DNA from 2 places in the Arthrobacter sp. B1I2 genome. Region 2 is predicted to be linked to the other one. Evidence: predicted binding sites of a transcription regulator. Region 2 holds the regulator's gene; the other holds the start of a gene.

Region 1 (10,011 bases), 2.6 Mb from region 2:
GGAGGGGCGGTACGAGCCGGACAAGCGGGTCATGTTCAAGGTCAAGCACGAGCGCACCGCCGATTGCGTGGTGGCCGGTTACCGTCTCCACAAGAGCGGGCCGGACGCCATCGGCTCCCTGCTGCTGGGCCTCTACAAGGACGACGGCGGCCTGGCCAGCGTGGGCGTGATCGGCGCCTTCCCCATGAAGCGCCGCAGGGAATTGTTTGAACAACTGCAGCCGCTGGTCACCGACTTTGATAACCACCCGTGGGCCTGGGCCAAGCAGGAAGAGGGTGAACGGACACCGCGGAACGCGGAAGGCAGCAGGTGGAGCGCCGGCAAGGACCTGTCCTTCGTTCCGCTCCGGCCCGACCTGGTGGTGGAGGTCCGCTATGACCACATGGAGGGCGACCGATTCCGCCACACCGCACAGTTCAACCGCTGGCGGCCGGACCGGGACCCGGAGTCCTGCACCTATGAGCAGCTGGAAGAACCGGTCAACTTCGATTTGGCATCGGTGCTGGAGACCGGCCGCGCCTAGGGTCCTGCCCCGCGGCAAAGGGTGCCAAATCAGCCCAGTTTTAACAGGGGAAAGCCCGCCATTTGGGGGAATGGCGGGCTTTCCGGTTCCAAAACCGGGCTGGAATGAACGCTTTCGGCGCCTACTTCAGGCCCAGCTGTGTGGTGGGGGTCCGGAAGGACTCCTTGGCCGTCAGAGCGGAGATGGCAGCGATGCCGCAGATCACGGCCGTGAAGATGCTGATCTGAACCCAGCCGCCGGGCTTGATGCCGCCCATGGCCGCTACGATGGCCGGCGCGAACCCTGCCATCAGGAAGCCCAGCTGTGTGCCAATGGCCAGGCCGGAGAAGCGGACCTTGGTGCTGAACATCTCGGCGTAGAAGGAAGGCCAGACGGCGTTTGAGGCTGCGTAACCGAAGGAGAAGAAGCCGATGGCGGCCAGGAACATCAGCGGCACGCTGCCGGATTCCAGGCTGAGCAGGAAGACCGGTGTGAGGATGGCGCTGGCTACGGCGCCGTAGATGAAGACCGGCTTGCGGCCAATCTTGTCGGACAGCATGCCGAACAGCGGCTGGGTGCCCAGGGCCACGAGGTTGGCGCCGACGACGAGCCACAAGGTGGTGGTGCCGTCAACACCGGCGACGGTCTTGGCGTAGCTGATGGCGAGGGTGCCGAACACGGTGGATACTGCGGCGATGAAGGCGCAGGCAATCACGCGGAGGACGTCGCGCCAGTGGCCCTTGAGAAGGTCGGCGACGGGGAGTTTGGAGATCTGGGCGGTCTTCCGGGCTTCCTCGAATGCCGGGGGCTCGTGGAGGGTGCGCCGGATAAAGAAGGCAACAATCACGACGACGGCGCTGAGCCAGAACGGGATGCGCCAGCCGATGCCGTACTTGATCTCGTCCGGCAGGGCCAGGACTGGAATGAAGACGAGGGCGGCGAGGATCTGGCCGCCCTGGGTGCCGGTGAGGGTCCAGGAGGTGAAGAAGGAGCGGCGGTTGTCCGGGGCGTGCTCCAGGGTCATGGAGGAGGCGCCGGCCTGCTCGCCCGCGGCTGAGAGGCCCTGGCACAGGCGGGCCAGCACCAGCAGCGCCGGAGCCCACCAGCCGACAGTCTTGAAGTCGGGCAGGCAGCCGATCACGAAGGTGGAGGCGCCCATGAGCAGCAGGGTGAACATCAGGACCTTCCGGCGGCCCACCCGGTCGCCGAAGTGGCCAAGGATGATGGCGCCGATGGGCCGGGCGACGTAGGCGAAGCCGAAAGTCGCGAAGGACATGATCGCGGCGTTGGTGTCTGCGTCCGGGAAGAAGACTTTGGGGAAGATCAGTGCGGCGGCGGAGCCGAAGATGAAGAAGTCATAGTATTCGACCGCGCTCCCCAGGAAGCTGGCGAGGGCGGCCTTCTTGGGCGTCCCGGCGGAGGTGAGGGCACCCGCCCCGGCGGACGGAAGTGTCTGGCTCATGGTGTTCCTTTGATGTGACGACATTGTCGCGGATGGATCTGGGGTCGCAGCCGCCGTTGCCTTGGTGCGGGCGGGGGATGCGGCTGGAGTCCGGAAGAAGACCCGGCATTTGTAGCCACATGGTGGGAGCTACTTTTGCGATACAGAAACTATGACTGTGAGGGCAGTCACCTGTCAAGAAAATAATCACCATCTAGAAATAGCTCTCACAATGTGGCAACATCGAGGCATGAGTGTGAATCAAGCCACAATGAACGAAGACGTTCAGCCCGACCCTTCGGGCCCGTCGCCGGGCGTGGGTAGCGAGCCGAACGCCGGCGGGAAGAAGGCCTCTGACCGGACCGACATGGTGGGCAAGGCGCTTGGCCTACTGGTCCTGCTCGGTGACGAGCCCCGTGGGGCAAGTGCCGCCGAGATATCGCGCCGGGCGGAACTGCCGTTCAGCACCACCTACCGGCTGCTTGGTTCGCTGACCCGCGACGGCTTTGTCGACTACGAGCCTGAAGGCCGCCGCTACCACCTGGGCCTGCGCATCTTCCAGCTGGGCCAGCGGGTCTCGAACCATCACGGCTTCGCGGGGACGGCCATGCCCGTTTTGCGCAGGGTGACTGCCGCAACCGGTGAAGCCACCATCCTCAGCGTCCGCGACGGGCATCATCATTTGACCGTCAGTAAGGTGGATGGCCCGCAGACCTTCCGGGTGACCAGCGACCCTGGCCACCTGGGCTCCCTGTCCACCACCGCCGTCGGAAAGGCCCTGGTGGCTTTCACCGAGGAGGGGGAGCGGGAAAGGCTCCTGGCGGAGTTGCCGCTCGAGCCGCTCACCGGGAAGTCCATCACGGACCGCGACGCCTTCCGGGCCGAGATCGAGCAGGTGCGCCGCCAGGGTTATGCCGTCATGGATGAGGAAAACGAGGCAGGCATGCGTGCCGTGGCCGTCCCGCTGCTCAACAGCCAGGGGTACGCGTTCGCGTCCCTGGCAACTGCCGTGCCGGTGTTCCGGCTGGGCCTGGAGGAGCTGAAGGCCCACGTTCCGCTGCTGCAGGAGGCCGCCGCGGAACTCGCCGCCAGGCTTCCCCAGCGCTAGCAGCCGGGCTTTTACTGCGCCTTATGAAGCCCTTGTGTTCGTATCTAGAACAAGAGTGCGATAAGTGAACAATTGATGTACCGTAATCCCTATCACCCTGCAGCACAGATTCGCGGCTGCCTGGTGCCGTACCAAAGGAGCTGCACGCATGAGCAATCGAACTGAGTCCTACCTGGTGGGACTGGTCGGTGACGGCGTCGCGCCATCGCTCACGCCGCCCATGCACGAACGGGAAGGCGACGTGCAGGGCCTGCGCTACCTGTACCGGCCCATCGACCTGCTCGAGCTGGGGCTGACCGCGGCATCGGTCGGCGGCATCCTGCACAGTGCCCGCACGCTGGGTTTCAACGGCCTGAACATCACCCATCCCTGCAAGCAGGTGGTCCTGGAGCACCTGGACGAAGTGAGCCCGGACGCCCGCAGGCTCGGCGCCGTCAACACAGTGGTCATCCGCGATGGCAGGTTCATCGGCCACAACACCGACTTCTCCGGCTTTGCCGCCGCCTTCGCCGCCGGCCTTCCCGGCGCGAAGCTGGACCGTGTGGTGCAGCTCGGTGCCGGCGGTGCCGGATCTGCCGTCGCCTACGCCCTGCTGACCGCCGGCGTGCGGACGCTGGACCTGGTGGACATGGACCCTGCCAGGGCCACGGCGCGGGCCGCCGAGCTGCAGGGCTTTTTCCCGGACAGCACCATCACGGCAGGCACGACGGCGGAGCTGCCGCAGCTGATGGGCCTGGCCGACGGCCTGGTGCACTGCACCCCGGTGGGCATGGCCGCCCACCCCGGCCTCCCGCTGGACCTGGACCTGCTGGAGTCCCGGCACTGGGTGGCGGACATCGTCTACCGCCCCATCGACACCGAACTGGTCCGCGGCGCCCGCGCCAAGGGCTGCCAGGTCCTGGACGGCGGCCGGATGGCCGTTGGCCAGGCCGCCGACGCCTTCCGCATCTTCACCGGCCTCGAAGCTGACCCGGACCGCATGCGCAGCCACTTCCTGGAGCTTGTGGCCTCGGAAGAGGTGGCCGCCTGATGCGCACCGGAATCGCCACCGTCTGCCTGTCCGGCACCCTGAGGGAAAAGATGCGGGCCTGCGCCATTGCGGGCTTCGACGGCATCGAAATCTTCGAACAGGACCTGGTCACCTCGCCGCTCAGCCCCGAGGACGTGCGGAAAATGGCCGCGGACCTGGGCCTTGGCCTGGACCTCTACCAGCCGTTCCGGGATTTCGACGGCGTCACGCCGGACCTGCTGAAGGCGAACCTCCGGCGCGCGGAGGCGAAGTTCAAGCTGATGTCCCGCCTGGGCATGGACACCATCCTCGTTTGCTCCAACGTTGCCACCGCCACCATTGACGACGACGGCCTCCGGGCCGATCAGCTGGCACAGCTGGCCAACCTGGCCGGGGACCACGGCGTCAAGGTGGCCTACGAAGCGCTGGCCTGGGGCAAGTACGTCAACGACTACGAGCACGCCTACCGGCTGGTGGACATGGTGGACCATCCCAATTTCGGAACCTGCCTGGACTCCTTCCATATCCTGTCCCGGGACTGGGAAACCTCCCACATTGAGGCGTTCAACCCCGGGAAGATCTTCTTCGTGCAGGTGGCGGACGCCCCCAAGCTCACCATGGATGTGCTGTCCTGGAGCCGGCACTACCGGGTGTTCCCGGGCGAGGGACAGTTTGCGCTGGCCAAGTTCATGGGCCACGTGGTCCGTGCCGGCTACACCGGACCCGTCTCGCTGGAGGTCTTCAATGACGTCTTCCGGCAGTCCGATGTTGAGCGCACGGCCGTGGATGCCATGCGTTCGCTCATCTGGCTTGAGGAGCAGAGCGCCAACTGGCTGGCAGGCACTGAAAGCGTGCCGGGCAACGGCGCCGCGCACCGCCGTCGTTATCCCATGGAACTGGCCACGCTGCCCAAGGTGAACGAACCTGCCGGCTTCAACTTTGCCGAGGTCAAGGCGGACGATACCGCCCAGCTGGAGAAGCTCCTGGGCCAGCTCGGCTTCGCGTTCGAGGGCCGGCACCGCACCAAGGACGTCCAGCTGTGGACCATGGGGCAGGCCCGGGTGATCATCAACGAACAGGCCGCGCAGCATGCCGAGCCCGCCATCGCCGCGCTGGGGTTCGACGTCGATTCCCCCGTGATTGCCTCCGCCCGCGCCCAGCAGCTCAAGGCCCCCGTGGTGGCCCGCAAGGTGCAGGCGGACGAGGAAGTGTTCCAGGGCATTTCCGCGCCGGACTCCACCGAAATCTTCCTCTGCCAGGGCAGCCCGGACGGCACCGCGGCGTGGACGCACGAGTTTGGCGAAGGGCTGGAACTTCCTTCCCCCGGAACCAATGCGGTCATCGACCACGTCAACCTTGCCCAGCCGTGGCAGCACTTCGACGAAGCCGTTCTGTTCTATACCAGCGCCATGGCCCTGGAACCGCAGCCGTTCGCGGAAGTGCCCAGCCCCAGCGGCCTGGTGCGCTCGCAGGTCATGCAGACCTCCGACGGCGCAGTGCGGCTGGTTCTGAACCTCGCTCCGATCCAGCAGGCCAGCGGCCAGAAAACCTACCAGGAACATATCGCCTTCGCCGTGGACGACCTCGTGGCCACCGCCCGGGCCGCCCGGGACCGGGGCCTGGAATTCCTGCAGATCCCGGCCAACTACTACGAAGACCTGGACGCCCGGTTCGGCCTTGAGCCCGGCTTCCTGGCCACCCTGCAGGAGCTCAACCTGCTGTTCGACCGGGATGCGGACGGCGAATTCCTGCACTTCTACACAGCCACCGTGGGCAGTGTGTTCTTCGAAATGGTGGAACGCCGCGACGGCTATGACGGCTACGGCGCCCCCAACGCCCCGGTGCGCCACGCGGTCCAGTACGACTCGCTCCACCGCAGCTGAGCCAACCCAGACCCCAGACGCAAGACACCAAACAGATCAGAAAGGAGCCAGCCGTGCCGGAAGACATCACCGCGGAGCTGGAGTCGGAGGAACTCGTGCCCCCGGCCGAACCGAAGGCTGCCCACCAGCCCCTGGACAAGGCCATCGAGTCGCAGGCTGACCTCAGTGCAGAGATCAACGCCATGGGCGAGGCCTACCAGCGGGCGCTAAAAGACGGCGGGCAGCAGGAAACCCAGCCGCGCCTGGACTACCCGCCCTACCGCAGCAGCATCCTGCGCCACCCCACCAAGAGCCTGCACCACGCCGACCCTGAGACCATCGAGCTGTACTCGCCGGCCTTCGGGCACCAGGACGTGCACGCCCTGGAATCGGACCTGACCATCCAGCACAACGGCGAGCCGCTGGGTGAGCGGATCATCGTCTCCGGCAAGGTCCTGGACGGCGACGGCCGTCCCGTGGCCGGACAGCTCGTGGAGATCTGGCAGGCCAACGCGTCCGGCCGCTACATCCACAAGCGCGACCAGCACCCGGCCCCGATCGACCCCAACTTCACGGGCATCGGCCGCTGCATCACCGGCCCGGACGGCTCCTACCGGTTCACCACCATCAAGCCCGGCGCCTACCCGTGGAAGAACCACCTGAACGCGTGGCGCCCGGCACACATCCACTTCTCGCTGTTCGGCACCGAGTTCACCCAGCGCATCATCACCCAGATGTACTTCCCGGGCGACCAGCTCTTCCCGCTGGACCCGATCTACCAGACCATCGTGGACCAGGACGCCCGCGACCGCCTGGTGGCCACCTACGACCACAGCCTCACCGAACCCGAATGGGCCCTGGGCTACAACTGGGACATCGTCCTGACCGGGCCCAAGCGGACCTGGACAGAAAACGAGGCGCTGGGCGCAGAAGCTGACGAGGAGTAGGAAAGATGAGCACCCAACTGGTACCCACCCCCGGCCAGACCGTCGGACCGTTCTACGGTTACGCGCTCCCGTTCGAAAAGGACAACGAGCTGTTGCCTCCGGGCTTCCCCGGCTCCATCCGGCTGCAGGGCACCGTGTACGACGGCGCCGGCCACACCATCCCGGACGCCATCCTGGAAATCTGGCAGCCGGACGCCGCGGGCAAGGTTGTCCAGCGCACCGGCTCCCTGGTCCGCGACGGCTACACCTTCACCGGGTGGGGCCGCGGCGCCGTCGGCAACTCCGGCGTCTTCACCTTCACCACCGTCAACCCGGGCCCCACCAAGCCAGGTGCGGCACCCTTCATCTCCGTGGCCATCTTCGCCCGAGGCCTGACCAACCGCCTGTTCACCCGCATCTACCTGCCGGAGGACACCGGGGCGCTGGCAAGCGACCCCCTGCTCAGCTCGCTGGATCCGGAGCGCCGCAAAACGCTGATCGCCCGCCGCGACCCGGATGGCGGCCTCACCTGGGACATCCGCCTCCAGGGTGAGGGCGAGACGGTTTTCCTGGACTTCCAGTGACCCACGCCGCCCCGGGAGATCTGCGCGCCTTCGCGGAAGAAGCCGACGCCGGCCTGCTCAGTCCCGTATCAGCGTCACCGTTGGTGGCGGCGCTGACGGGGGACCGGGCAGTGCTGGCGGCCATCCTCGCCGTCGAGTCCGGCTGGGCCGCCGTGCTGGAACGCGCGGGCCTGGCACCTGCCGGGTCCGCCGCCGTCGTCGCCTCCGCTGCCGAGGCGGGGCGTTACGACCTGGCCGATGTCGCGTTGCGTGCCCAGGGCGGCGGCAACCCGGTCATCCCGTTGCTGGCCGACCTCCGGAAGAAGGTGGCGGCGCTGGATACCGCCGGTGTCGGTGCCGGAAAAGCCGTTCATACGTCGCTGACCAGCCAGGACGTGCTTGATACGGCCCTGATGCTGATGGCCCGCAACACCGTCCACGCCGTGCTGGCCGACCTGAAGGGCACCGCGACGGCGCTCGCCGCCTTGGCGGGGCAGCACGCGGAGACGCTGTGCGTGGGCAGGAGCCTGACACAGCATTCCCTCCCGTATACCTTCGGGCTGCGGGCTGCGCAGTGGTTCCACGGCGTGGCCGCCGCAGGCCGGCAGCTTGAGGGCCTGGCATTCCCGGTCCAGTTCGGCGGGGCGGCGGGAACACTCGCCGCGGGAACCGTGCTGACGGACGGCTCCTCCGCCACGCCCTTCACCCTGGCCGATGCCCTGGCAGCCCAGCTGGGCCTGGCCCCCGCGGCGGCTCCGTGGCACACCAACCGCCTGGCCGTTACGTCCCTTGGGCATGCGCTGGCTTCAGTCCTGGACGCGTTCGGCAAGATCGCCGCGGACGTCCTGTTCCTGAGCCGGCCCGAGGTGGCCGAGCTTGCCGAGCCGCGCGCCGCCGGGCGCGGGGTTTCCTCTGCCATGCCGCAGAAGCAGAACCCTGTCCTGTCCATCCTGGTCCGCAGCGCCGCGCTGCAGGCACCCGGCCTGGCAGCCCAGCTGCACCTGGCCGCGGCCACCTTTAATGACGAGCGCCCGGACGGGGCCTGGCACATCGAGTGGCCGGCTCTCCGGCAACTGCTGGCCCTGGCCCTCGGCGCCGCCGGCCATATCCGCGAACTCGCGGAAGGGCTGCAGGTTTTTCCGGACTGCATGCGCCGCAATTTGGATCTTGCCGGCCCGCTGCTGCTGGCCGAAGGCGTCAGCGCCGCCCTGGCGCCGCTGCTGGCGGAGAAGGACGGCCGCAGCGGCAAGCAGCAGCTCCAGGATGTGGTGGACCGGACGCTGCAGGCACCCGCCGGGGAGCAGGCTGCCACCTACCGCAAGCTGCTCCGCGAAGCTGTCCCCGCCGCCGTCGTCCCGGATTCCCGGCTGGAAGGGCTCCTGGACCCTGGCAGCTACCTCGGCCAGGCCGCCGAGATCTCCCGCCGCATCCTTGCGGCCTTCCCCGAATTTGTTTCCCAGACCACCCATGCGAATGGAGCTTCCCGTGGCTAAACCGGCCCTGAAGGCAGCGCTGCTGTCCCCCCAGCGACCCCTGGGCGACCACCCCCTGCTGGTGGCGGGCCCGTCCCTGGGCACCTCGTCCATCCTGTGGAACAGGGCCGCGTCCCTGCTCGGCAATGATTACGACGTAGTGGCCTGGGACCTGCCCGGCCACGGCGTCTCGCCGGCCGCCACCGAAGCCTTCGACGTCGCGGCGCTCGCTGACGCCGTCGTGGACCTTGTTGATTCCATCGCCCCGGGTGAGGCGTTCCACTATGCCGGTGTTTCGCTGGGTGGTGCCATCGGCCTGCAGCTGGGCATCAAGCATGGGGAGCGGCTGAAGAGCCTCTCCGTGCAGAACAGCGGTGCGAAGATCGGCACCCCGGAGGGCTGGCTGGAGCGCGCCGAAACCGTGCGCACCCAAGGCACGCCAGTAATGATCCAGGGGTCCGCGCAGCGCTGGTTCGCGCCGGGCTTCATGGAGCGGGAACCCGAGCTCAGCAGCCGGCTGCTGCACGCCCTGCGCGACGCCGACCGCTACAGCTACGCCTTCTGCTGCGAGGCCCTGGCCGCATTTGACGTCCGCAACGAACTCGGCGGCATCAGTGTCCCCACGCAGGTCATCGCCGGCGCGCTGGACGGCGTCGCCACCCCTGCAATGGCAGAAGAAGTGGCAGCCGGCATCACCGCCGGGGGCGGCACCGCCACGGCCGTGACGCTCGAAGGCGTCGCCCACCTGGCACCCGCAGAGGCACCCGCGCATGTTGCCGACCTGATGCGCAGCCTGGTCGCCTGGGCCGAATCACAGAGAGCAGCCAAATGAGCGGCAGTGAACGGCACACTGCGGATGAGCGGCACGGGGTGGTCCAGCCCGGCGCCACCAGCCAGGAGATTTACGACGGCGGCATGGTGGTCCGGCGCGAAGTCCTGGGCGACGCGCACGTGGACCGGGCCATCGCCAACAAGGATGGGTTCACCGAGGACTTCCAGGACATGATCACCCGGATTGCCTGGGGTGGCATCTGGACCCGGCCCGGGCTCCCGCGCCGGATGCGTTCCGCCGTCACCATCACCGCCATGGTGGCGCACGGGCACTGGGAAGAGCTGGCCATGCACATC
Region 2 (10,011 bases):
CACGTAGCGGGAGCAGCCGGCCTCTTCGAGACGGCCCAGCACGTCCCAAAGGTCCCCGCCCTCCTTGGTCCAGCCGCGGCCGGCAAGGGTGGTTCCGCGGACGTCAAGGCCGACGGCGATCTTGTCACCGAAACGCTCGATGGCACGACGGGTCCACTCGGGGTCCTCCAGCGCAGCGGTTCCCAGGTTGACCCGGGCCACGCCCAGATCGAGGGCGGCTTCGAGGGTCTCGTCATCGCGGAGGCCGCCGGAGAGCTCCACCTTGATGTCCAGGCGGCCCACGACCTCGCGAAGCAGGTCAGCGTTGGAGCCCCGGCCGAAAGCCGCATCCAGATCAACCAGGTGCACCCACTCGGCGCCCTGTTGCTGCCAGTTCAGCGCCGCTTCGAGGGGCGTGCCGTAACTGGTCTCACTGCCGGCCTCGCCCTGGACCAGCCGGACGGCCTGGCCGTTGACGACGTCGACGGCTGGCAGCAGTTCAAGTACCGGCAGGTCATGTGCGGTGGTCATACTCATCCTCAGTGTTGATTCTTCGGTTCGGGCAAAGACGGGGTTCGGGCAGTGCGCGGGAGGCTGTCCTTCGCGTCGCCGCCCGGCTGGTGGTCAGTTGGCCGGCAGCGTCAGCAGGTAGGCGGCAAGCAGTGACATGGCGGCCAGGACGTAGAACGCCACCTGTGCCCAGAGGGGTTTGTGCTGCTGCCGGAACGAGATGCCGCCACCAATCAGTATGCCTGCGAGACCCATCAGGAGTACGGACCACATCTAGGCGACACTGCCGGCGTCCGCTGCGCCTGCACCGGGGTCACCGCCGGCGGGCTTGCGGAGGCCCTCCACCCAGTTGCGCAGGAGGCGCGCGCCGGCGTCGCCGGACTTTTCGGGGTGGAACTGGGTGGCGCAGAGCGGGCCGTTTTCGACGGCGGCGATGAACGGGCCGCCGTGCTCGGACCAGGTGACCAGGGGCGGCGCCATCCGCGGCTGGATGACGTCAAAGTTCCATTCCTGCACGCCGTAGGAGTGCACGAAGTAGAACCGTTCGTTTTCGACGCCGGCAAAAAGCTTCGAACCTTGCGGCACCTTGACGGTGTTCCAGCCCATGTGCGGGACCACCTCCGCGCGGAGGGCCTCCACCTTGCCGGGCCATTCTCCGATGCCCTCGGCTTCGGTGCCGTGCTCCACGCCGGCCTCGAAGAGGACCTGGAGGCCCACGCAGATGCCCAGTACGGGACGTCCGCCTGCCACGCGCCTGCCGATGAGCCGGATACCGTCCACGGCCTTGAGTTCGCGCATCACGGTCTCGAACGCACCCACGCCGGGCACCACCAGGCCGTCTGCGTTCAACACATCCTCCGGCTTGGCGCTCAGGATCACTTCCGCGCCGGCACGTTCCAGTGCGCGCACGGCGGACCTGACGTTCCCGGAACCATAGTCCAGGACCGTCACCGTGGGTTTGCCCTCAGGTGACGGCAGCTTCCGGGACGCTGTCGGATCGATGATTGCCCCGTCCTTCAGGACCTGCCCGCTCACAGTGCACCCTTGGTGGACGGGATGCCTTCGACACGCGGATCGGGTTCGACGGCGGCACGGAGTGCCCGAGCGAAGGCTTTGAACTGCGCCTCGACGATGTGGTGCGGGTCCCGGCCGGCCAACACGTTCATGTGCAGGCAGATGCCGGCATGCAGCGTGATCGCTTCGAAGACGTGGCGGGTCAGGGAACCCGTGAAGTGGCCCCCGATCAGGTGGTACTCCTGTCCGGCGGGCTCACCGCCGTGGACCAGGTAGGGGCGGCCGGAGACGTCCACCACCGCGTTGGCAAGGGCCTCGTCCAGCGGCACCGTGGCTTCGCCGAAGCGGCGGATTCCGGCCTTGTTGCCCAGGGCCGTGCGCAGCACTTCACCGAACGTGATGGCCACGTCCTCGACGGTGTGGTGGACGTCGATGTGGGTGTCTCCGGTGGCCTTGACGGTCATGTCGATCAGGGAGTGTTTGCACAGGGCCGTGAGCATGTGGTCGTAGAACGGCACCGAGGTATCGATGTCCGATACGCCGGTTCCGTCGAGGTTGATCTCCACGAGTACGGAGGACTCGCTGGTGGCACGCTCCATGCGGGCGGTCCGGTCCGCAGCCGTATTCGATCCGGTTGGACTCATGGTGAAGGATCCTTTGTGGGAGAAGAAGTGGTTCCGGGCGTCCAGCGCCGCAATATCAAGTCTAGGCCGGAAGCGCGGCCTGGCCCGCAAGGATGCGCTCCAGGGAAGTAAGGAAGGTTGTGGTTTCCGACTCAGTGCCCGCCGTGACCCTGAGGTGGCCGGGGATGCCTACGTCACGGATGAGCACACCTGCATCCAGCAGCTCCTGCCAGACCTGGTGCGGATTTTCCAGGCCCCCGAAGAATACGTAGTTGGAGTCTGACGCGGCCGGCTGGAGGCCCATCCTTGTCAGTTCCGCCACGATCCGGTCCCGCTGCTTCTTGATGTCCTGGACATCAGCCATCAGCGCTTCGCGGTGATCGAGGGCGGCCAGGGCGGTCGCCTGGGTGATGGCGGACAGGTGGTACGGCAGGCGCACCAGCCGCAGCGCATCGGTGACTTCCGGCGCTGCAGCCATGTAGCCGAGCCGGGCGCCCGCCAGGGCGAACGCCTTGCTCATGGTGCGGGATACGATCAGCCGCTCCCGGCCGGGCAGCAGGGTCAGTGCACTGGGAGTCCCGTCGTGCGCGAACTCGTGGTAGGCCTCATCGACGATCACGATGGCCTGGCTGGCCTCGCCGGCCTCATAGACGGCCTTCACAACGTCCAGTCCAAGGCCGGTCCCGGTGGGGTTATTGGGCGAGCAGAGGAAGACGATGTTCGGCTGCAGTTCCTTGACCTGGCGGGCGGCGGACTCAGCGCTCAGGTCGTAGCTTTCCGATCGTTCCCCCGTGATGTACCTGGTGTCGGTTCCGCTGGCAAGCAGGGGGTACATGGAGTACGTGGGCGGAAAGCCCAGGGCGGTACGGCCGGGACCGCCAAAGGCCTGGAGGATCTGCTGCAGCACTTCATTGGAGCCGTTGGCTGCCCAAAGGTTGGTTTCGTCAAGCCCGTGACCGAGGTATTCCGCCAGGGCTTTCCGCAGCTTGGTGAACTCACGGTCCGGGTAGCGGTTGAGCCCCGCTGCAGCCTCCGTGACGGCGGCGCTGATGGCTGCACGCACGTCTGCGGGAACACCATGGGTGTTCTCATTGACATTCAGCAGGATGGGGACGTCCAGTTGGGGCGCCCCGTAAGGGGTCAGCCCGCGAAGGTTGCTGCGGAGGGGAAGCCGGTTCAGACGCTCTAGCTGGTCGTTCACCTGAACAGTTTAGTTGCCGCAGCAACTACCGGAAAATGTGACAGCCGCTGTTCGCCCTCGGCATGCTCTGCCGTGAGCCCTTTTCTGCCACGGCTCATTCCCCGCCGCTGCGGTGTGCCGCGCCAACCCGTTCCCTGCCCTGGCCATTCCCTGCGGCAGGCTGCGCCGGCAGACCGCTCAGCGTGTGGGGACGAACAGTTGCTGGCCAGGCAGGACAGCGCCCGCGGAAAGGTTGTTGAGCTGGACGATGTCCGCCACTACGTCCCGGGCATCACGGTCCGGAGCAACCGCACCTGCGATGGCCCACAGCGACTGTCCGGCCTGCACCGTCACAGTGACCGTGGGCGTCACTGCAAGACCGGCAGCGGAATCGGAGGCCTTGGCCGGCGAGTTGAAGAGTCCGGACAGCGACATCAGAAGTACAGCGAGGAGTACAAGCGGTACCCCGATCAGGACGATCCGTCCCCGGCGGGTCAGCCGCAAGGTTGCGGCTGTTGGCGTCCGGCGGTCCACAGGATTCCGCCGCTGCAGGGAAAAGCGTTCCGAAAGTGAAACATGGTGAAGCGATATAGCTGACATGAACTGAGCCCTCCTGGACCTGCCGTGCTGCCCGGGTGTCCGCCCAGCCAGCTGCCCCAGCTATTGACCGCCGGGACCTTCTTCCGGCTACGTCTTCGAATAGGGCATGCACTGGTTAGAACACATGTTCGAACTTTGCTTGTTAAGTTTTAGCACCTATCAACGAATAATGTCGAGACTCGCTAGAACAAATGTTTGAAAAAGCCATGAGGCTGGCCTAGCTTTGAAACCAAAGAACAACCACCACTGAAGTTGAACAGCAGGGTCTGACAATGACAGTGGAAGTCCTCCCGGGGCGCTGCCGAACAGTGCCAAGCGGAAGATCCGGCGGCAAGCGAAAGGCATTGGCGAATATGGCAGCAGCAGCCGTCGGGGGCAGGACCGCCCCGCAATCCAAGAGGACCACCAAGGGCCTGACGCCCAGGCAGAAGAAAATCCTGGAAACCATCCAGCGCTCAGTTAATGAGAACGGGTACCCGCCCTCCATGCGTGAGATCGGCGATACCGTTGGCCTGGCGAGCCTGTCCAGCGTGACCCACCAGCTCTCCCAGCTGGAGAAGCTGGGTTACCTGCGCCGCGACCCCAAGCGGCCACGCGCCATGGAAGTGCTCATGCCCCTGACGCTGGACGGCGGTACCGGCAAAGCGGCCGGCACGTCTCCCGCCCCGCAGGCCGCCGGCGGCGGTGCCACCGTGGCAGAACTGCCCACCGCGCTTGATACTGCCATGGTTCCGCTGGTCGGCCGGATTGCTGCCGGCGGGCCCATCCTGGCCGAGCAACTCGTCGAAGATGTCATGCCGCTCCCCCGCCAACTGGTTGGCCAGGGCGAACTTTTCATGCTCAGGGTGGCGGGCGATTCCATGGTGGACGCAGCCATCTGCGACGGCGACTGGGTGGTGGTGCGGCGCCAGGCGGACGCCGCCAACGGGGACATCGTTGCTGCACTGCTGGACGACGAAGCCACGGTCAAGACCTTCCGGCAGCGCGACGGCCACACGTGGCTGCTTCCCCAAAACACGCAGTACGAACCCATCCTTGGCGACCACGCCACCATCATGGGCAAAGTGGTCTCAGTTCTGCGTTCCCTGTAGCCGGCTCTCCGCTGCCATCCCCGGACTTATCTGGGGCTGGCATCATCTGGCGGCGTCCGCGCCCAGCCTGGTCAGTGCGGCCAGCGCCTTGCTGCGGTCCGTGGTGGCCCAGAACGGGGGCAGTGCTCCCCGCAGGAAGCCCGCATACCGCTCTGTTGCCAACCGCGAATCCAGAACGGCCACTACGCCCTTGTCTCCGGTGGACCGGATCAGCCGGCCCGCGCCCTGTGCCAGCCGGATTGCCGCGTGCGTGGCCGAGACGGACATGAAGCCGTTTCCCCCGGCCTGCGCCACGGCACGCGAACGCGCGGTCATCAGCGGATCATCCGGCCTGGGGAACGGTATGCGGTCAATCACCACCAGGCGGCAGGAGCCTCCTGGGACGTCAACCCCCTGCCACAGGGACATAGTCCCAAAGAGGCAGGTGTCCGGTTCATCGGCGAACTGCTTGACCAGCGCTGCCATGGTCGATTCGCCCTGGCAGAGCACAGTCACGTCCAGCTTGGGCCGGAGGGCGTCCGCAGCCTCTTCGGCAGCCCGGCGCGATGAAAACAGGCACAGGGCTCCCCCGCCTGATGCTTTGATCAGCGCTTCCAGTTCCTCCAGCGCTTCCGGGGAAACGCCGCGGCCGGGCTTTGGCAGGTGGCCGGCCACATAGAGGATGCCCTGTTTTGGATAGTCGAAGGGCGAGCCCACGTCCACGCCTGTCCAGCTGGGCGCACCGTCGCCAATAAGGCCGAGTCCGCCGGCCGCTGGTTCAAACGCCGAGCCGATGGCCAGGGTCGCGGACGTCAGGACGACGGTGTGCCCGGCGAAGAGCCCTTCCCGCAGCCTCCCGGCTACGGACAACGGCGCGATGTTGATCAGGACCGGCGCATTCTCATCAGGCTGCGAGTATCCCTGGCCGGGATCGAACGTGCTGGCGCGGGAAAACCAGATTACTTCCCGGTTTTCCCGCGCAGCGATCAGCCGCTCGCACAGTTCCAGGATGAGCATGAGGCGGGACCGGGCCAGCTGCCGGCCGCCGTCGGCCGGGGTGGTGCTGTCCCCCTTGGAATCGGACAGCGCAGCCCGGCAGGCCTCCCGCAACTGGTCCACGCAGTCCAGCTGTTCGTCGTTCAGGCCGTTGGGAAGCAGGCCGTTCGGTGCGCCTGCGAGGGCCAGTTCGAGGTTGGCCGCTGCGGCATTCAGGGAATCAACGGTGATGGCGGTATGTTTCCGTGCGCCGGAAGCGGCCGCGTGGACCATGGCTACGGACAACTGCCCGGACACGGCTCCAGTGACCCGGTCCTGCAATTCGTGCGCTTCGTCCACCACGACGACGTCGTACTCGGGCAGGACGGCGAGTCCCTCGAAGGCGCTGACGGCGAGCATGGCGTGGTTGGTCACCACGACATCTGCCTCGGCTGCGTCCTGCCGGGCCAGCTCGCTGAAACACTCGGCGGCCATGGGGCATTTTTGGGCGCCGAGGCACTCCATGGAGGTCACTGAGACCTGGCGCCAGGCACGGTCAGTCACGCCGGGCAGCAGCTCGTCCCGGTCGCCGGTGGCTGTCTTCTCCGCCCATTCGCGGAGCCGCACCACTTCCTTGCCCAGCTGGGAGGAGGGTCCGCCCACTGCCGCGGCAAAATGCGGAACGCTGGTGTCCTCGCCCAAGGAGAAGAGCTGCCCTTCGGAAGGCTCCTCGGAGGGGAAGCCGCCTTCGAGTTTGTGGCGGCACACGTAGTTGGACCGCCCCTTCACCAGGGCAACCTTGACCGGCCGTTCCAGGGCCGGGGTGATGTTCTTCAGGAGCCGGGGCAGGTCCCTGCCAACAATCTGGGTTTGCAATGCCAGCGTGGCCGTGGATACCAGAGCCGGCTTGTTGCTTTCCAGGGCATGGGCAATGAGCGGCACCAGGTAGGCCAGCGATTTGCCGGTGCCGGTGCCTGCCTGGACCAGCAGATGGTTGCCCGTTTCGATGGCCCGGGCCACCTGCAGGGCCATTTCGTGTTGTCCGGTGCGGCTTTGCCCGCCCATGCCGGCGACGGCGCGGTCGAGCAGTTCGATAACGAGCTGCTCGCCGGCCGTCTGCGCGGCTTCCCCGGCGGCGGGGTCAGTCATTGACGACGAATGGCTGCAACTCGGACGCCAGGCCCTCCCTGACCTTCACCGCGGCCCTGGTGCCTGCCTCGACGTGGTCCACGCTGAGGATTTCGGCGTCTGACTCATGGAGCTTGCTGATCAGGTCTCCGCGGTCATACGGGATGAGCAGGTCCATCTTGACCGAGGGCCGGGGAATCGATTCGCTGATGGCCTTCAGCAGTTCCGGAATGCCCTCCCCTGTGCGGGCCGAGACCACCACGTGGCGTGGTTCGCGCTGCTTCAGCCGCTCCACCACGAAGGGGTCGGCCGCGTCGGCCTTGTTCAAGACGATGATCTCCGGCACCTTGCGGGCGTCAACTTCGCTGAAGACTTTCCGGACCGCAGCGATCTGTCCTTCGGGGTCGGGGTGCGAAGCGTCCACCACGTGCAGGATCAGGTCCGAGTCCGCTACCTCCTCGAGGGTGGAGCGGAAGGCTTCCACCAACTGGGTGGGCAGCGAACGGACGAATCCAACGGTGTCGGCCAGGGTGTACCCCAGGCCGTCCGCGGTTTCGGCCTTGCGGACGGTGGGATCCAGCGTGGCGAACAGTGCGTTCTCCACGAGGACGCCGGCGTCCGTGAGCCGGTTGAGCAGCGAGGACTTGCCGGCGTTGGTGTACCCGGCAATCGCCACGGAGGGCACTTCATTACGACGGCGGTTGGCCCGCTTGGTCTCGCGTGCCGGCTTCATTGCGGCGATTTCGCGCCGCAGCTTCGCCATGCGGGTACGGATCCGGCGCCGGTCCAGTTCGATCTTGGTTTCACCGGGGCCGCGGGAGCCCATGCCGGCGGCAGCGCCGCCGACCTGGCCACCGGCCTGGCGGGACATGGAGTCGCCCCAGCCGCGCAGGCGGGGAAGCAGGTATTCCAGCTGCGCCAGCTCCACCTGGGCTTTGCCTTCGCGGCTCTTGGCGTGCTGGGCGAAGATGTCCAGGATCAGGGCCGTCCGGTCGATGACCTTGACCTTGACGATGTCTTCAAGGCCACGACGCTGGGAAGGTGCCAGTTCGGCGTCCACCACCACGGTGTCCGCACCCGTCGACATGACAATGTCCTTGAGCTCCAGTGCCTTGCCTGAACCCAGGAAGGTTCCGGGGTCCGGCTTGTCCCGGCGCTGCACCAGCCCGTCCAGGACCTCCGAACCGGCAGTCTCGGCGAGGGCTGCAAGCTCACGCAGCGAGTTTTCGGCGTCGGCAAGCGTTCCCTCGGACCAAAGCCCGGCCAGGACCACGCGCTCCAGGCGCAGCTGGCGGTACTCGACTTCGGTGACATCTTCGAGTTCGGTGGACAGGCCTGCCCTGCGGCGCAGGGCGCGCCGTTCCTCAAGGTCCTGCTGGTCGCCGTCGTACGTTGAGTGTTCTTCGTCAACGCGGGAAATGGCCTGTGCCTTGCCGAGCACCGCTTTTCCGTTGCCGCTGCCTTCACCGCCGGGCGTGCTGACATTCTTGGCCGGGACGTCCTTGGCGAGGATCCGGTCGATAACAGCCTGGATCTCCTGCGGACTCATGTCCTGGGCGGCTGGATCGGAACCGGTGTTGGGCTGGCTGGTCATGGTCTCCTTTGAAGATTCGGCAATTCCAGAATAGTGCTGATTGGTTGGAAGTTGGAACGTATTCGCGCTGGGCTTACGGCCTGCGGTCATGCATTTCTCCTGGTTATGGGTCCGCCGGCTGCGATGCCGGGGCCGGGGATGCCGCGTCGGGACGGCGGCAGGGCTAAAGAGGGCCGGAAAATGGCGGGAAATGCAGCAGGGGGCTGACTTTCGAGTATTGTCCGGCGGCCGGACAGACCAGGAAGTCTGGGCCGGTGCACAAGCGGAAGGCTGGAAACCTGCGTCGCTGCGGGACGGGCTGTCGCTGGAGGACAGGCTGCGGGACGGGCGTGGCCCGTGCCGGCTACTCGAAGATCAGGAACATGCCATCCAGCCTAGCAGAGGGCACTCCGGCACGGTTTCCCATTACGCTGCAAGGGGAACTACTCTGGCCAGTTATGGAGTCCGCACACTATTTCAGTACCTCCCCGGCCCGCCCCTTTACCCGCAAACCCCTCACGGTGGAATTGGCCGGTGAAACGCGCCGGCTCCAGACGTCCACGGGCATCTTCAGCCCGGACGGAATCGATAAGGGCACTACGGTGCTCCTGGCCGAGGTCCCTGCCCCGCACCCCCAGGGGAACCTACTGGACATCGGGTGCGGCTGGGGGCCCATTGCACTCACCATGGCACTGCTGGCGCCTGCGTCAAAGGTCTATGCGGTGGACGTCAACGAACGCTGTATTGCCCTGACCAACGAAAACGCCGCCGCGCTGGGACTGTCCAACGTCGTCGCCAGCACGCCGGAGGCGGTGGACGCCGACGTTCGCTTCGACACCATCTGGTCCAACCCGCCCATCAGGATCGGCAAGGACGAGTTGCATGCCCTGCTCAAGCTCTGGCTTCCGCGCCTGGCAGACGGCGGTACGGCATGGCTGGTAGTGCAGAAGAACCTGGGCTCGGATTCCCTTCAGCGCTGGTTGGCTACCGAACTGGACAGCTCATTCACGGTGACCCGCGAGTCAACGTCAAAGTCCTTCCGGATCCTGAAAGTCACGAAAGCGTCCCGCTCGCCACAATGACGGCTGGGCCGCTGAGCTCCACGTGCTCGTGTCCGCCGGGGCCGGCAAAGAATTTCACGCCCACCACTCCTCCGGGAACGTGGACACGCCAGGCATCAGGCGCTTCAGCGCCCGCCCAGTGGCGGATTGCGACGGCGGCGGCACACGCGCCCGTTCCGCAGGATTGGGTCTCCCCAACCCCGCGCTCGTGGACCCGCATGGTCACTGAGCCGACGCCGTCATGGACCAGCGGCTCCGCGGGAACCACGAACTCCACGTTGGTCCCGTTCACCGGTAC

Evidence for each region. Region 2 encodes LexA, which represses DNA repair genes until DNA is damaged. Its sites were predicted from a motif close to TCGAACANNTGTTCGA; they were not measured.
Region 1: the regulator LexA is predicted to act here: its motif matches at 3,097-3,112, upstream of QFZ57_RS05415 (shikimate dehydrogenase).

Annotation. Positions count from the first base shown of each region.
Region 1 is NZ_JAUSYC010000001.1:1,153,773-1,163,783, forward strand. It holds gene QFZ57_RS05400 (ATP-dependent DNA ligase) at 1-523, shown strand, start outside; gene QFZ57_RS05405 (MFS transporter) at 645-1,964, opposite strand; gene QFZ57_RS05410 (IclR family transcriptional regulator) at 2,311-3,051, shown strand; gene QFZ57_RS05415 (shikimate dehydrogenase) at 3,200-4,081, shown strand; gene QFZ57_RS05420 (bifunctional sugar phosphate isomerase/epimerase/4-hydroxyphenylpyruvate dioxygenase family protein) at 4,081-5,943, shown strand; gene pcaH (protocatechuate 3,4-dioxygenase subunit beta) at 5,997-6,869, shown strand; gene pcaG (protocatechuate 3,4-dioxygenase subunit alpha) at 6,875-7,432, shown strand; gene QFZ57_RS05435 (lyase family protein) at 7,429-8,904, shown strand; gene QFZ57_RS05440 (alpha/beta fold hydrolase) at 8,897-9,715, shown strand; gene pcaC (4-carboxymuconolactone decarboxylase) at 9,712-10,011, shown strand, end outside.
Region 2 is NZ_JAUSYC010000001.1:3,721,239-3,731,249, forward strand. It holds gene priA (bifunctional 1-(5-phosphoribosyl)-5-((5-phosphoribosylamino)methylideneamino)imidazole-4-carboxamide isomerase/phosphoribosylanthranilate isomerase PriA) at 1-510, opposite strand, end outside; gene QFZ57_RS17330 (hypothetical protein) at 604-762, opposite strand; gene hisH (imidazole glycerol phosphate synthase subunit HisH) at 763-1,524, opposite strand; gene hisB (imidazoleglycerol-phosphate dehydratase HisB) at 1,521-2,147, opposite strand; gene QFZ57_RS17345 (histidinol-phosphate transaminase) at 2,209-3,327, opposite strand; gene QFZ57_RS17350 (LysM peptidoglycan-binding domain-containing protein) at 3,505-3,906, opposite strand; gene lexA (transcriptional repressor LexA) at 4,260-4,997, shown strand; gene QFZ57_RS17360 (ATP-dependent DNA helicase) at 5,040-7,100, opposite strand; gene hflX (GTPase HflX) at 7,093-8,673, opposite strand; gene QFZ57_RS17370 (class I SAM-dependent methyltransferase) at 9,111-9,734, shown strand; gene dapF (diaminopimelate epimerase) at 9,706-10,011, opposite strand, start outside.